Regions from separate parts of the Simplicispira sp. GW247-4R2A genome, predicted to be linked through region 3. Evidence: predicted binding sites of a transcription regulator. Region 3 holds the regulator's gene; each other region holds the start of a gene.
What was found. The regulator HrcA, encoded in region 3, represses chaperone genes, less so after heat shock. The targets are predictions, from matches to a motif close to TTAGCACTCNNNNNNNNNGAGTGCTAA.
Positions count from the first base shown of each region.

Region 1 (4,695 bases), on a different contig from region 3:
CCCGCCCGCTGTGCCCGCGCCCGCGCCTGCACCCGAAGAACCAACTCCTGGCGCCGCGCCTGCCTCTGAACAGGCCCCGGCGGTTGCAGCACCCGCCTTCGCGCCCGAAGCGACCACCGGTCTATTCGCCGAAAGTGCAATCCCCCACATTACGGCCATTACGGCCGCCCAAACGCCTGAATCGCCCCATGCCGCGCCCCCGGCCTCCGCTCCCCGGATGGGTTGGATGGACAGGTTGCGCGGCGGCCTGCGCAAAACCAGTGCCAGCATCGCCACCGTCTTTACGGGAACCCGCATCGACGAGGCGCTGTACGAGGAGCTCGAAGAAGCCCTGCTGATGGCCGATACCGGCGTCAAGGCAACCGAGCGCCTGCTGACCGACCTCAAGCGCCGGGTGAAGGACACCCGCACCACCGACCCCGCCGCCGTCAAAGGGCTGCTGGTCGATGCGCTCACCGAACTGCTGCGCCCGCTGGAGAAACCCCTGGTCATTGGCGAATTCACGCCGACGGTCATCATGGTGGCAGGCGTCAACGGCGCGGGCAAGACGACCTCCATCGGCAAGCTCACGCGCCATCTGGCGCAGGCCGGCGCCAGCGTGCTGCTGGCGGCGGCCGACACCTTCCGCGCGGCAGCGCGCGAGCAGCTCGGCGTCTGGGCCGACCGCAACACGGTGGAAATCATCAGCCAGGAAGGCGGCGACCCCGCCGCCGTGAGCTACGACGCCGTCACCGCCGGCCGCGCGCGCCGCAAGGATGTGGTGCTGATCGACACGGCCGGGCGCCTACCCACCCAGCTGCACCTGATGGAAGAGCTGCGCAAGATCAAGCGCACCATCGTCAAGGCCGGCAACGCGCCCGGCGCCGCCGGCATGGGGCAGCCGCCGCACGAAGTGCTGCTGGTGATTGACGGCAACACCGGACAGAACGCGCTGGCCCAGGTGCGCGCGTTCGACGACGCGCTGCAGCTGACCGGCCTCATCGTCACCAAGCTCGACGGCACCGCCAAGGGCGGCGTGCTGGCGGCGATCGCGCAGGAGCGCCCGCTGCCGGTGTACTTTATCGGCGTAGGCGAGAAGCTCGAAGACCTGGAGACCTTCAGCGCGCGCGAGTTTGCGCTGGCACTGCTGACCTGAAGGTCCAGCAGGCACAGCAGGCCCAGGAAGCCTCTACGCAGCAACCTCCCGCCGCACCCAGTCTGCATATTCCACCGTAGCCAGCAGCCTCTGCACCACCAGTTCGGGCAAGTCGTACGGGTGCAGGGCGCGCAGCAAACCCAGCAGTTGCGGCACTGCTGCCGGCAGCGTCTTGCACACCAGCCGGTGCTCGCCTTCTTCCCGCAGCACGCCCGCCCAGCGGTAGTGCGAAACCACGGCCTCCACCTGCACGCAAGCAGCCAGGCGCTGCGCCAGTACCGCCTGCGCCAATCGCCGAGCGTCTTCGGCGCTGGCGACGGTGGTGGTCACGGCACACAACTCGGCTGTGGCGTCGATCGGGTTCATTCCAGGCTCTTTGTGCGGGCCGAGGCTGACACCGCAAGGCCAGTGATTCGGGTGGGCGACACTATCGTATTTATAGCTGTCATCGCAATACCATCAGGCGGAAGGCTGTATTTTTAACATAATTCCAACTATCGGTTTTGTCCCACACCAATTTGGGGAACTTGGCGGTTAGCAGTCCCTCTAAGAGAGTGCTAATATTTGCCCATGGACGAAAGGAATTCTGAAATGAAACTCCCCTCTGGATCCGCAACAACCGCGCTGGCCCCGGCCAACCCGTGGGCGCTGGTGCCGCCACTGGGGAATCTGGACGCCTACATTTCCGCCACCAACCGTCTGCCGTTGCTGACGCTCGAAGAGGAGCAGGCCGCTGCGCGCAGCCTGCGCGAGAACAACGACCTGGACGCCGCGGGTCGGTTGGTGTTGTCGCATCTGCGCCTGGTGGTGTCTATCTCGCGCCAGTACCTGGGCTATGGCCTGCCGCACGGCGACCTGATCCAGGAAGGCAACGTGGGGCTGATGAAAGCCGTCAAGCGCTTCGACCCCGACCAGGGCGTGCGCCTGGTGAGCTACGCCATGCACTGGATCAAGGCCGAAATTCATGAGTACATCCTGAAGAACTGGCGCATGGTCAAGGTGGCGACCACCAAGGCGCAGCGCAAGTTGTTCTTCAATCTGCGCTCGATGAAGCAAGGTTTCAAGGCCGACGCAGAAGACGCCGACACGCACCGCAATACCTTGTCGGAGCGCGAGATCGACCAGATGGCGTCGCAGCTGAACGTGAAACGCGAAGAGGTGATGGAGATGGAAACCCGCATGTCGGGCGGCGACGTGCTGCTCGACCCGGCGCCATCGGACGATGGCGAGCAGGCTTTCGGCCCGATCGCCTACCTGGCGGACGCCGCGCACGAGCCCACCGCCATGATCGAATCGCGCCAGCGCGACGCCCTGGCAAGCGATGGCATTGCCACTGCGCTGATTGGTCTGGACGAGCGCAGCCGGCGCATCGTAGAAGAGCGCTGGCTGAACGTGAACGACGACGGCTCAGGCGGCATGACGCTGCACGAACTGGCGGCCGAATACGGCGTCAGCGCCGAGCGCATTCGCCAGATCGAAGTCGCAGCCATGAAGAAAATGAAGAAAAGCCTGGCCGAGTACGCCTGAGCACAACCAACTTGAATCAGAAGGCGCGCAACCCTCACCGGTTGCGCGCCTTTTTCATGTGGTGGGGGCTTTTGATGTCTGCATGCCCTTCGCGCCGCGCCGCGCTCACCTCTGGCGCGGGAGCACTGCTCGCGGCCGTACTGCCCCTGGCCCGCGCTGCGGACGCCAGCACCGCACTGGGCTGGCCGAGCCGCACGCTCAAGCAAGCTGTTCCAGCAAAACTGGCAGGTCGCCGGCACCACCGCCGAAGGTCTGGCACGGCGCGTGCAGGCGGATGCTTAGTTGCTCGGCAACGTGATTCGTACGCGCCATACCACCGCCCAATAGCCGCCCGCCCCAGCGCCCCGCGGCATTCAGCGGTCCATCGGCAGGACCTGGCTCTCCTTTACCTCCTCCATCACCACGTAGCTGTGGGACTGGGCCGTGACGGGGAGCTTTTTCAGCATATCGCCGAGCAGATGGCGGTATTCGTTCATGCCGCCAAGCCGGGCCTTGACAAGGTAGTCAAAGCTGCCGGACACCAGGTGGCATTCCATCACTTCGGGCAGGTGCAAAAGCTCTTGGCGCACCTTGTCGAACACGTCACCCGACTTGGACGACAGCGTGATTTCCACAAACACCAGCAGCGTTTTGCCGAGCGCGGCGGGGTCCACGCGGGCGTGGTAGCCGGTGATGACCTTGTCGCGCTCCATGCGCCGCACCCGCTCGGAACACGGCGACGTAGACAGGCCGATCTGCTCGGCCAGATCGGTCATGGAAATACGCCCCTGGCGCTGGAGGATGTCGAGGATTTTCCGGTCAATGCGATCGAGTTCGGCCATTTGAAGCGTCCGGCAACAAAACAGCCCTCTATTTCAGCCGAAATTCTGGCCAATGGCACATTTTTAAGTGAAATTTATGGCGCTGCCATCCATAAACTTCCTATAAATCCTGTTGATTTTGGAGTGCGCGATGAAAGTCATAGTTCTCGGTGGCGGCGTGATCGGTACCACGACTGCGTATTACCTGGCCCGTTCGGGCGCCGAGGTGGTGGTGCTCGACCGCCAGAGCAGCGTGGCGCAAGAAACCAGCTTCGCCAACGCTGGTCAGGTTTCGCCTGGCTATTCCACGCCTTGGGCGGCTCCCGGCATTCCGTTCAAGGCGATGAAGTGGATGTTTCAGAAGCACGCGCCACTGTCCATCCGCCCAGACGGCAGCCTGTTCCAGCTGCGCTGGATGGCCGCCATGCTGAAAAACTGCTCCGCCGATCGTTACGCGATCAACAAGGAACGCATGATGCGCGTCGCCGAGTACAGCCGCACGTGCCTGCGCCAGTTGCGTGCGGATACCGGCATTGCCTACGAGCACCGCAGCCAGGGCACGCTGCAGCTCTTTCGCACGCAGGCCCAACTCGATGCCGTGCAGCGCGACGTGGCTGTGCTGAAGGAATGCGGCGTGCCGTACGAATTGCTGGACCGCGACCAGCTCACCACCGTTGAGCCTGCATTGGCACAGGCACGCGAGCGCCTGACCGGTGGGCTTCGCCTGCCCAATGACGAGACAGGCGACTGCCACATGTTCACGCAAGCGCTGGCCAAACTGGCGCGCGGCCTGGGAGTCGATTTCCGCTTCGATCAAACGGTCGAGGGGCTGGTCACCGAAGGCAATCGCATCACCGGCGTGCGGGTGGGCGGCGAAGTGCTCACGGCCGACCGCTACGTGCTGGCCTTTGGCAGCTATTCACGCGGCTTCTTGGAGCCACTGGGGCTCAAGCTGCCGGTGTACCCGGTGAAGGGCTATTCGCTGACGGTTCCATTGCTGAACCCCGAACTGGCGCCGCAGTCCACCGTACTGGACGAGACCTACAAGGTCGCGGTTACGCGCTTCGACAACCGCATCCGCGTCGGCGGAATGGCGGAGCTGGCGGGCTTTGACCTCTCGCTCAACCCGCGTCGGCGCGCCACGCTGGAGATGGTGGTGAGCGACCTGTTCCCCGGCGGCGACTTGCCCAAAGCCGAATTCTGGACGGGTCTGCGCCCCATGACCCCCGACAG
Region 1 covers NZ_JBWKZM010000040.1:29,939-34,633, reverse strand. Annotated here, with positions in the region: gene ftsY (signal recognition particle-docking protein FtsY) at 11-1,135, shown strand; gene cutA (divalent-cation tolerance protein CutA) at 1,169-1,501, opposite strand; gene rpoH (RNA polymerase sigma factor RpoH) at 1,727-2,662, shown strand; gene AC07ZH_RS19690 (Lrp/AsnC ligand binding domain-containing protein) at 3,016-3,483, opposite strand; gene AC07ZH_RS19685 (D-amino acid dehydrogenase) at 3,614-4,695, shown strand, end outside.
Region 1: the regulator HrcA is predicted to act here: its motif matches at 1,670-1,696, upstream of rpoH (RNA polymerase sigma factor RpoH).

Region 2 (4,695 bases), on a different contig from region 3:
CGGTCACTGGTATCGGCTACCTGGTGCTGCTGTATTGGTTCGTCCAGCCCAGCCAGGCAGAGGCCAACGACTACGGCGAGTTTTCGGCCACCTGAACGAAAAAACCCGCAGGCCGTAGGGCCTGCGGGTTTTGTGCAGTGCCGAGGCGGGGCAAGCCCCGCCCTGGGGCCATTACATGCCCATGCCGCCCATACCACCCATGCCGCCCATGTCGGGCATGCCGCCGCCGGCAGAGGATTCGTCCTTCGGCGCTTCGGCGACCATGCATTCGGTCGTCAGCATCAGTGCGGACACCGAAGCGGCGTTCTGCAGTGCGGTGCGGGTGACCTTGGTCGGGTCCAGAATGCCCATCTCGATCATGTCGCCATAGGTGTCGTTGGCGGCGTTGAAGCCGTAGTTGCCCTTGCCACCCAGCACGGCGTTGACCACCACGCTCGGCTCGCCGCCGGCGTTGGCGACGATTTCGCGCAGAGGCGCTTCGATGGCCTTGAGCACCAGCTTGATACCGGCTTCCTGGTCAGCGTTGTCGCCCTTGATCGTGCCGGCAGCCTGCTTGGCACGCAGCAGCGCCACGCCGCCGCCAGCCACAATGCCTTCTTCCACGGCAGCGCGGGTCGCGTGCAGGGCGTCTTCCACGCGGGCCTTCTTTTCCTTCATTTCGACTTCGGTGGCAGCGCCAACCTTGATCACGGCCACGCCGCCGGCCAGCTTGGCCACGCGCTCTTGCAGCTTTTCGCGGTCGTAGTCGCTGGTGGCTTCTTCGATTTGCACGCGCACTTGCTTGACGCGCGCTTCGATGTCGGCAGCCTGGCCTTCGCCGTCGATGATGATGGTGTTTTCCTTGCCCACTTCGACGCGCTTGGCCTGGCCCAGGTCGGTGAGCTGCACTTTTTCAAGCGTCAGGCCGACTTCTTCAGCGATGACCTTGCCGCCCGTCAGGATGGCGATGTCTTCCAGCATGGCCTTGCGGCGGTCGCCAAAGCCAGGGGCCTTGACAGCCACGACCTTCAGGATGCCGCGGATGGTGTTGACCACCAGCGTGGCCAGGGCTTCGCCTTCGACGTCCTCGGCAATGATCAGCAGCGGACGGCCGGCCTTGGCCACGGCTTCCAGCGTGGGCAGCAGGTCGCGGATGTTGCTGATCTTCTTGTCGAACAGCAGCACGAAGGGGTTGTCCAGGATCGCGGCTTGCTTTTCGGGGTTGTTGATGAAGTAGGGCGAGAGGTAGCCGCGGTCGAACTGCATGCCTTCGACGACATCGAGCTCGTTGTCCAGGCTCTTGCCGTCTTCCACGGTGATCACGCCTTCCTTGCCAACCTTGTCCATGGCGTCGGCAATGATCTTGCCGATGGATTCGTCCGAGTTGGCGGAGATGGAGCCGACCTGGGCGATTTCCTTGCTGGTGGTGGTGGCCTTGGAGGCCTTCTTCAGCTCGGCGACCAGGGCCGTGACGGCCTTGTCGATGCCGCGCTTCAGGTCCATCGGGTTCATGCCGGCGGCCACGTACTTCATGCCTTCGCGCACGATGGCCTGGGCCAGCACGGTGGCGGTGGTGGTGCCGTCGCCGGCGTTGTCAGAGGTCTTGGAAGCGACTTCCTTGACCATCTGCGCGCCCATGTTCTGCAGCTTGTCCTTGAGTTCGATTTCCTTGGCGACGGACACACCGTCCTTGGTCACCGTGGGGGCGCCGAACGAGCGCTCGAGCACCACGTTGCGGCCCTTGGGGCCCAGGGTGGTCTTGACCGCGTTGGCCAGAATGTTCACGCCTTCAACCATGCGTGCGCGGGCTTCGCCGCCGAAAACTACGTCTTTTGCTGCCATGTTGGAGCTCCTGAATATGGGTTAAATACGTTCTTAGCGCTTATCTGGTAATCGCTAGTAGCTATCGAATAAATAGCGTTTGAATTACTTCTCGACGACTGCAAACAAGTCGTCTTCCTTCATTACCAGCAGCTCGTCGCCATCGACCTTGACGGTCTGGCCGCTGTACTTGCCGAACAGGACGCGGTCGCCGACCTTGACGCTCATCGCGCCCAGTTCGCCCTTGTCGTTCTTCTTGCCGGGGCCAACCGCCAGCACTTCGCCCTGGTCGGGCTTCTCGGCGGCGTTGTCGGGAATGTAGATGCCCGAAGCGGTCTTGGTTTCGGACTCGACGCGTTTGACGATCACGCGGTCAGCAAGGGGACGAAGGTTCATTGCAGTACTCCTGGTTCAAAAAATGCGCCGTGAAGGCAAAGCGCCTGGCAGGGCAGGCGCTCGGTGATATCAGTCCGTGCAGGTTGCTAGCACTCGCATTGGACGAGTGCTAATGATAAGGGCATTTGGCCTGGTTTCAAGGGTTGGCGCTGTGCGATTGCGATGGCGGCGGCTGGGGAACGCCGCCGCACTTTTGTCGGCACACCACTGAAAACAAACTGACACATTTGCAGCGCACAGTGTGTTGCAGTGCCGCAAATACCGTCTGCGGCGATTCGATGCCCCGCCCATCCGGCGGCCTTTCCCTTTCGCACCTTGTGACATGTCCATCGACGCGCCTTCCTCGCCCACGCCTTCCGCTACCGGCTCCCTGGGGCGCCGCTTGATCTCCGTCTTCCTGGCCGTCCTGGCCCTGAGCCTTGTCGGCGCGGCCATCGGGATCTGGTCGCTCTACCGCATCAACCAGTCGACCGAAGCCATGGTGCAGCGCAGCGTGGCGAACGAACGGCTCGTGGCCGATGCTTACCGGCTGCAGGCGATCAATTCCGAGCGCTACAAGGCGGTCGCCCTGAGTTCCGAACCCGAGGTGGGTGAAATCCTTGGAGCCGACATCGCGCAGACGCAGGGGCAGTACGACACCCTCATCGCGCAGCTTGGGAAGCAGCTCAGCACCGACGACGATGCCCAGCGGCTGGACCATGTGCGCAGCATGGAGGTGGGCTTTCTGCGGGCCCGCACCGAACTGGTTGCCGCACGCGATTCGGGCCTGACTTCGCGTATCAACAAGGTCTACGCCGAGCGCTTCCTGCCCTCTTCTCGGGCCCTTCTGCAGGCCTTGGACGAACTTACCCACTCACAGCGCCAAGCGATCGATTTGGCGGCATTGCGCGTGGCGGAGCTGAGCAAAGTCGCACGCCTGTCGCTGCTGGCCTTCGGTGGACTGTCGCTGGTGCTGGGCACGCTGCTGGCGCTGTGGCTGGTGCGCAGCATCACGCGGCCCATCGCCCTGGCCAGCGCCACGGCCGACCGCGTCGCGGGCCTGGACTTGCGCCACGATATCGTCGGCCACGCGCGCGACGAGACGGGCCACATGCTCGGATCGCTCGCCACGATGCAGGGAGCGCTGCGCACCCTGGTGCAGCAGGTGAGCGCCTCCGTGCAGAGCGTTCGCATGGCGTCCGCGGAAATCGCCAACGGCAACGCGGATCTGTCCAGCCGCACGGAACAGACCGCCGCCCGCCTGCAGGAGACCACCTCGTCGCTGGAGTACGTCACGCGCAAGGTGCAGGAGTCGGCCGACACTGCACAGCGCACAGAGGCACTGGCCGTGCAAGCCGCCAGCGTAGCCCAGCAAGGCAGCGGCGTGGTCACGCGCGTGGTGTCCACCATGCAGCAGATCTCCCGCAGCTCGCAAAAGATTGCCGACATTACCGGGGTGATCGACTCGATTGCGTTCCAGACCAATCTCCTCGCGCTGAACGCAGCGATTGAGGCGGCGCATGCCGGTGAGCAGGGGCGGGGTTTTGCCGTGGTGGCCAGCGAAGTGCGCCGCCTGGCGAACCGCTCAGCGGAAGCGGCGCGCCAGATCAAGACGCTCATCATGGAATCGGTGCAGCAGGTGGATGCCGGCACCAGTCTGGCGGGCGATGCCGGCCACACCATGGAGCGGGTGGTCGCGTCGATCACGCACGCGGCCGAAGCCATGGCCGAGATCAAGGCCACCAACCAGGCGCAGAACCAGGACATCGCCGCCATCCACGCGACCATGTCGCATCTGGACCAGATGACGCAGCAGAACGCCGCGCTGGTGGAGCAATCCGCCGCGGCGGCCGAGAGCCTGCTCGGCCAGGCGCACGACCTGTCGGCGCTGGTCGGCCGCTTTGTGCTGCCCAAGCCGGCAGAGCACGCGCCCGTGAGGCTGCCGCCGGCTGGGCGACGCGCGCTGCTGGTCGGCGCCGGTGCTTAGAACGCAAACAGGCTCTTATGCTGAACCAATACCGCCAAACCAACGCATGGGCGCCTGAACAGGCGATTGCGGGACCGTGGGTCAGAGATCGGCCCGCGCATCCTTCCCCTGTGAGCGGACCTGTGCCATCGGCTCCTGGGTCTCACACCATGTCCATCTCCCGTCTGCTCGACGAAAACACGCTGCGGGCCCACTACCAGCCCATTGCCCGGCTGGACAACGGAGCGGTTGTGGCCCATGAGAGCCTGATCCGTCTGCCTGCGGGCCATGCCATACGCAACCCGGACGAACTGTTTCATGCTGCTCGAGAGCAAGGGCTGCTGGTACGCCTTGAACAAGCCTGCCTTGACGAAGGCATCCGCACCTGGAGCAGCCTTGCGGGTCGGTTGCTTTTTTTGAACTTGAGCGCATTCGCCGTCGTCGAGATGGTCGATCGATTGACCGCAGCGGGCGTGGCATGGGCGCTGGAAGCGGCAGGCGTGTCTCCATCCTCCCTGGTCATCGAGATCACCGAGCACGATCACGCAATGGAT
Region 2 covers NZ_JBWKZM010000011.1:71,233-75,927, reverse strand. Annotated here, with positions in the region: gene AC07ZH_RS09475 (DUF805 domain-containing protein) at 1-95, shown strand, start outside; gene groL (chaperonin GroEL) at 172-1,821, opposite strand; gene AC07ZH_RS09465 (co-chaperone GroES) at 1,906-2,196, opposite strand; gene AC07ZH_RS09460 (methyl-accepting chemotaxis protein) at 2,519-4,162, shown strand; gene AC07ZH_RS09455 (EAL domain-containing protein) at 4,312-4,695, shown strand, end outside.
Region 2: the regulator HrcA is predicted to act here: its motif matches at 2,283-2,309, upstream of AC07ZH_RS09465 (co-chaperone GroES).

Region 3 (4,695 bases):
CACCGCACACTGAAAGACAGCACCATGACCAACAAATTGACGCACCACCACCTGAGCGCGGAATGGGTGCGAGACGAACACGGCGCCGCCATCATGTTGACCCAGCAAGACGGAATCGAGGAGCCGCAAACCGTGCTGGTGCATCCGTGGCAGTTGCGCGCGGCGTGCGAGCACTTCAGAGTCGTTGCCAGCGACACCCAGGCCGCAAAGACCATCGCCACCTTGCAGCGACGCATGGTGGGCCTGCGCGACCGTATCGACGCCCTGGCCGATTGGATGGCAAAGCACAGCGACCACGCCCATGCCGACCTGAGCTATGAAGTGACCCAGTTACAGGCGCTGCAAGACCTGGCAGGCGAATGGTGTGCGGAGTTTGAAGAATTGGAGTCCGACTCCACGCCCGCCACCGCAGAGTGCACCAGCGCACCCGCCGCCCAGGCTTCATTGCTTTGATTGAGCAGAAAAGGAACACCGATGGCAACAAGAAAACCGCCCGCCGCTGCGTGGAAGCCGGGACAGTCTGGAAACCCAAAAGGCCGCCCGGCTGGCACTGGTGAAGTGGCAAAGCTGCGCGCCGCCATTGCAGACCGCGTGCCTGAATTGCTGTCAAAGCTTATGGCGCAGGCATTGGAAGGCGACACTGCCGCCGCCCGCCTTTTGTTGGAGCGCGCCATTGCCCCGCTGAAGGCCGCAGAACAGCCGCAGGCGCTAACTCTGCCCGATGGGGCCCTGACAGACCAAGGCCGCGCTGTGCTGGCTGCCGTGGCCGCTGGTGAGCTTGCGCCGGGGCAAGGTGCTGCCCTGCTGGGCGCGATTGGTACGCTGGCGCGTGTGGCCGAAGTTGACGAACTGGCGCGCCGCATTACCGCACTGGAGGGCCGCCATGATGCGACTGATTGACCGACTGGCGCGACTGGAACAGCGCCAGCACCGCACCCATGGCCCATGCGCGTTTGACAGCGTAGAGGCCGCCCAGGCCGCCGGGGTGCGGGGTGGCTGGCTGCATATCGGCGCAACGATGCCACCCGATGAATGGGCCGCCGCTGCTAAGGCGCAACAGGCTGCACTGTGCGAGGTGCAGCATGGCAACGCTTGAACGCCGCTTGCTGGCGCTGGAAGGCACGACAGACAACCATGCGAAGCCACTGCCCACGGTAGTGCCCGACGACACGCCAGCCGACGAACTGGAACGCCTGCGCCGTGGTGGCCGTGAGGTGTACCGCTGGCGCGATGCTGTGGAGCTTTTCGTATGAGCACCTAAACAGACCGGCCATTGCCATCTCAAGCCCCTTGCAAACCCCTTCAATGGGGCTTTTTGTTGCCCGATAAGTTCGCAGTTTCCGACGCAATAGCCGAACGAAAAGCGCAACACCTAAACCGACATTCTCCCCGTGACAGAGGGGAACTAGGCCGGCTCATGTCGCAACAATAGCCGAACGATTCCGGCGCAATTTCCGCGCACCTGGACAGGGGCTTTTCCGGCTTTTCCCCAACTGCCCAAACTGACGGCCTGAGCGACTACAGCCAGATAGGCCGTCTCCCCAAAATTGGGGGCGAGGCTGCCAGCGCCTGAGCGACTACAGCCGGTAATCGTCGAGAACCCCACTTTGGGACATGCCGCACAGTACGCGCCTGCGAGGCGTAGACCGTCAGAGCAACTTTGCGCAGACGGGCTCCACATCACGCACGCGCCTGCGCGAAAGAAGGTACCCCCCAAAGTGCGACCCCCTTTGCGCTCCAAGTCACGCACGCGCCTGCGAGTTGCGGGGGTAGGGGCATCAAATGCCTGGCGCTCAATGAAATCAGGACCGCATGGACCCTTTGTTTTTCTAAACGTCCAGAAAAAAGGATAGTGGACCGGGGGCCCTTGCATAGCCACGACTGACCTTTTCTCAGGACCGCTGGTTCCCTTCACGCGCACACCCGCGAAATGGGAACCTTTTTTCAGCATGGGCAGGCCGTCATCCCATTTGACGCACACAGCCCCGAAATTCAGGCTGGTGCTGGTGGCTACATGCTGGCTACACGGTACAAAAACCGGTACCGCTGGCTACATGGTGGCTACATGACCCGGAAAAAGCAAAACCCCGCTATCTTTTAAATAGCGGGGTTTCCTTATCTGTATTGGTAGGCCGTGTAGGACTTGAACCTACGACCAAAGGATTATGAGTCCTCTGCTCTAACCAACTGAGCTAACGGCCCCCGTTCGTGCGGCAATCAGCCGCCTGAAACCAATCGGCGATTGTAGGGGCTCAGAATTTGTTCTCGGTTCGATGGCTGAGCGCATTCGAGACCAAGCGTGAGGTGATATCAACAATCTGGATCATCTTGTCGTAGGGCATGCGCATCGGCCCAATAACACCCAGGGTGCCCACCACTTGCCCATCCACCTCGTAGGGTGCACTCACCACCGACAGTTCTTCAAACGGAACCACCTGGCTTTCCCCGCCAATAAAAATGCGCACGCCCTCGGCCTGGGAGGACACATCAAGAAGACGCAGCAATTGCGTTTTTTGTTCAAACATGTCAAAGGCGCGCCGCAAGTTACCCATGTCCTTGGAAAAATCACTGACGGCCAGCAGGTTGCGTTCGCCGGAGATGACGACTTCGTCTTGCGCATCAGCGCCTCCCCCAACCTGCACCGCCGCCTGCATGAGATCGGCGATTTCCCCTTGCAGCATTGCCACCTCGGTTTTGAGACTCTCGCGGACCTGCTCCATGGCCAGCCCGCTGTAGTGGCTGTTGAGGTAGTTGGCCGCCTCGGTGAGCTGCGTTTGCGACAGGTCGCTCTGGACAAAAATCACCCGGTTCTGCACATCTCCCTCGGGCGAAACGAGGATCACCAGCACGCGGCGCTCCGACAAACGAAGAAACTCGATGTGCCTGAATACCGACGCGCGGCGCGGAGCCATCACCACGCCAACGAATTGCGACAGGCTGGAGAGAAGATTGGCCGCGTTGGCAATGACCTTCTGAGGCTGCTCGGCCGCCAGCGAATGCGGGGTGATGCGATCGCGCTGCACGGTGAGCATGGTGTCCACGAACAGACGGTAGCCTTTGGCGGTCGGGATACGCCCTGCCGACGTGTGCGGGCTGGCGATCAGGCCCAACTCTTCCAGATCTGCCATGACGTTGCGAATCGTGGCGGGCGAGAGTTCCAGGCCACTGGCACGCGAGAGCGTCCTGGAGCCGACAGGCTGTCCATCCTCGATATAGCGCTCGACCAGCGCTTTGAGCAACAACTTGGCGCGCGCATCCAGCATGCAATCATTTTACTGGCGTAAGTTTCTTGGACCATCGGCCCCGACCCTCATGCCGGTGTATATGGTCCCGCAGGCAGGATACTGAGCAGCCCGCCATTTCGGCCAGCGTTCGCTGGTCATACCAGCCCGAGCGCCACGCAGCCACGATTTGCGCTGTAGTTTCATCATCCAGCGCTCGTTTTCTCCCCCATGTTTTTCCAGCCGCCCGCGCAGCCACTTGCCCGGCGTGGCACCTTTCGCGGATTAGCTCGCGTTCAAACTCAGCGAAGGCACTGAGCATGTGCAGGAACATGCGGCCTTGGGGCGTCTCAGTTTCGATGGATTCAGTGAGCGAGCGGAAGCCGCAGCCCTTGGAGCGCAGCAGATCAAAGACCTTGACGAAATGCGCAACGGAGCGCGCAAGCCGGTCTAGTTTGTAGACCGTCAGCGTATCGCCGCGCTGCATTTTCAATAGCAACGCGTCAAGCTGTGGTCGGTCTTTTATGGCCGAGCGTTTTTCCTCAACGATTATTTCAACGCCCGCACGCTTGAACGCGGCAAGCTGCGCAGCAGTGTTCTGTTCAGTCGTGGAGACACGCGCGTAACCGAAGATGGTCACCGATCTTTGTACTGTGCATCAAAGCGTTTACGGGCGGCCATGTACGCGTTCGCACAGGCCATGGTGGCCGAATCGACCAAGCAAGGCGGCGACGGATGGTAGTAGTCGGCCCAAGCATTCACGCGGCGCTGTTCGCGGTCCCGTTGCAGGGTCTGGGCAAAATCGCGGGCATCCTGCAATGCCTGGGCCCGGGCCTGCTGTTGCTGCTGCTGCACAGCCCTGTTTTCCTGCTCGACTCTCACACGTTCACGATCAGCACGCATGGCCTGCTGTGCCTGCTGCGCAAGCTGATTCAGCGCGTACTCAGCGCGAAGAGCCGACACACCCTCATAGGCAAACATTGCGGCCAGGGCACCGATGAAAACGCCTGCGGCAATATTGCCTATGTCGGCAAAAAAGGTATCTTCACGAGGGAATCTGTTTCGTTCCATGGTCATTTTCTCGCCTCTCAATTCGTGAGGAATTGTCACACCAGGAACGCAGCGGAGGCCATGAATACCGGTTTTTTATGGCGGCGAGCAAAGGCCGGCTGAAGTTCAAGCGCAGCGCTTCGCGGCATTGGCCGGAGCATGTTCGACGGCAACGACAAAGCGGTAATGAATCAAGTGCAGCAGGAAGCAAAGGCAGGCGCGCTGGTTACATGGTGCCCCTTGACGTGGGGAACGTGGCGCGTGACAGGTTGAACATGGGGCGATGCCCCATACCCCAAAACGCGAACAAAGGCGCCGAGGTGGCGAAACAAAAAACACAAAATAAATTCTAAATTCTATTGACTTTTTATTTGTCAATCTTTTTTTGCATTTTTCTGTATTTATTTTTTTGTCAATAGGTTTA
Region 3 covers NZ_JBWKZM010000003.1:53,394-58,088, reverse strand. Annotated here, with positions in the region: gene AC07ZH_RS03265 (hypothetical protein) at 25-453, shown strand; gene AC07ZH_RS03260 (DUF5681 domain-containing protein) at 475-900, shown strand; gene AC07ZH_RS03255 (hypothetical protein) at 884-1,096, shown strand; gene AC07ZH_RS03250 (hypothetical protein) at 1,083-1,253, shown strand; tRNA gene AC07ZH_RS03245 (tRNA-Ile) at 2,126-2,202, opposite strand; gene hrcA (heat-inducible transcriptional repressor HrcA) at 2,253-3,263, opposite strand; gene AC07ZH_RS03235 (recombinase family protein) at 3,268-3,861, opposite strand; gene AC07ZH_RS03230 (hypothetical protein) at 3,858-4,298, opposite strand.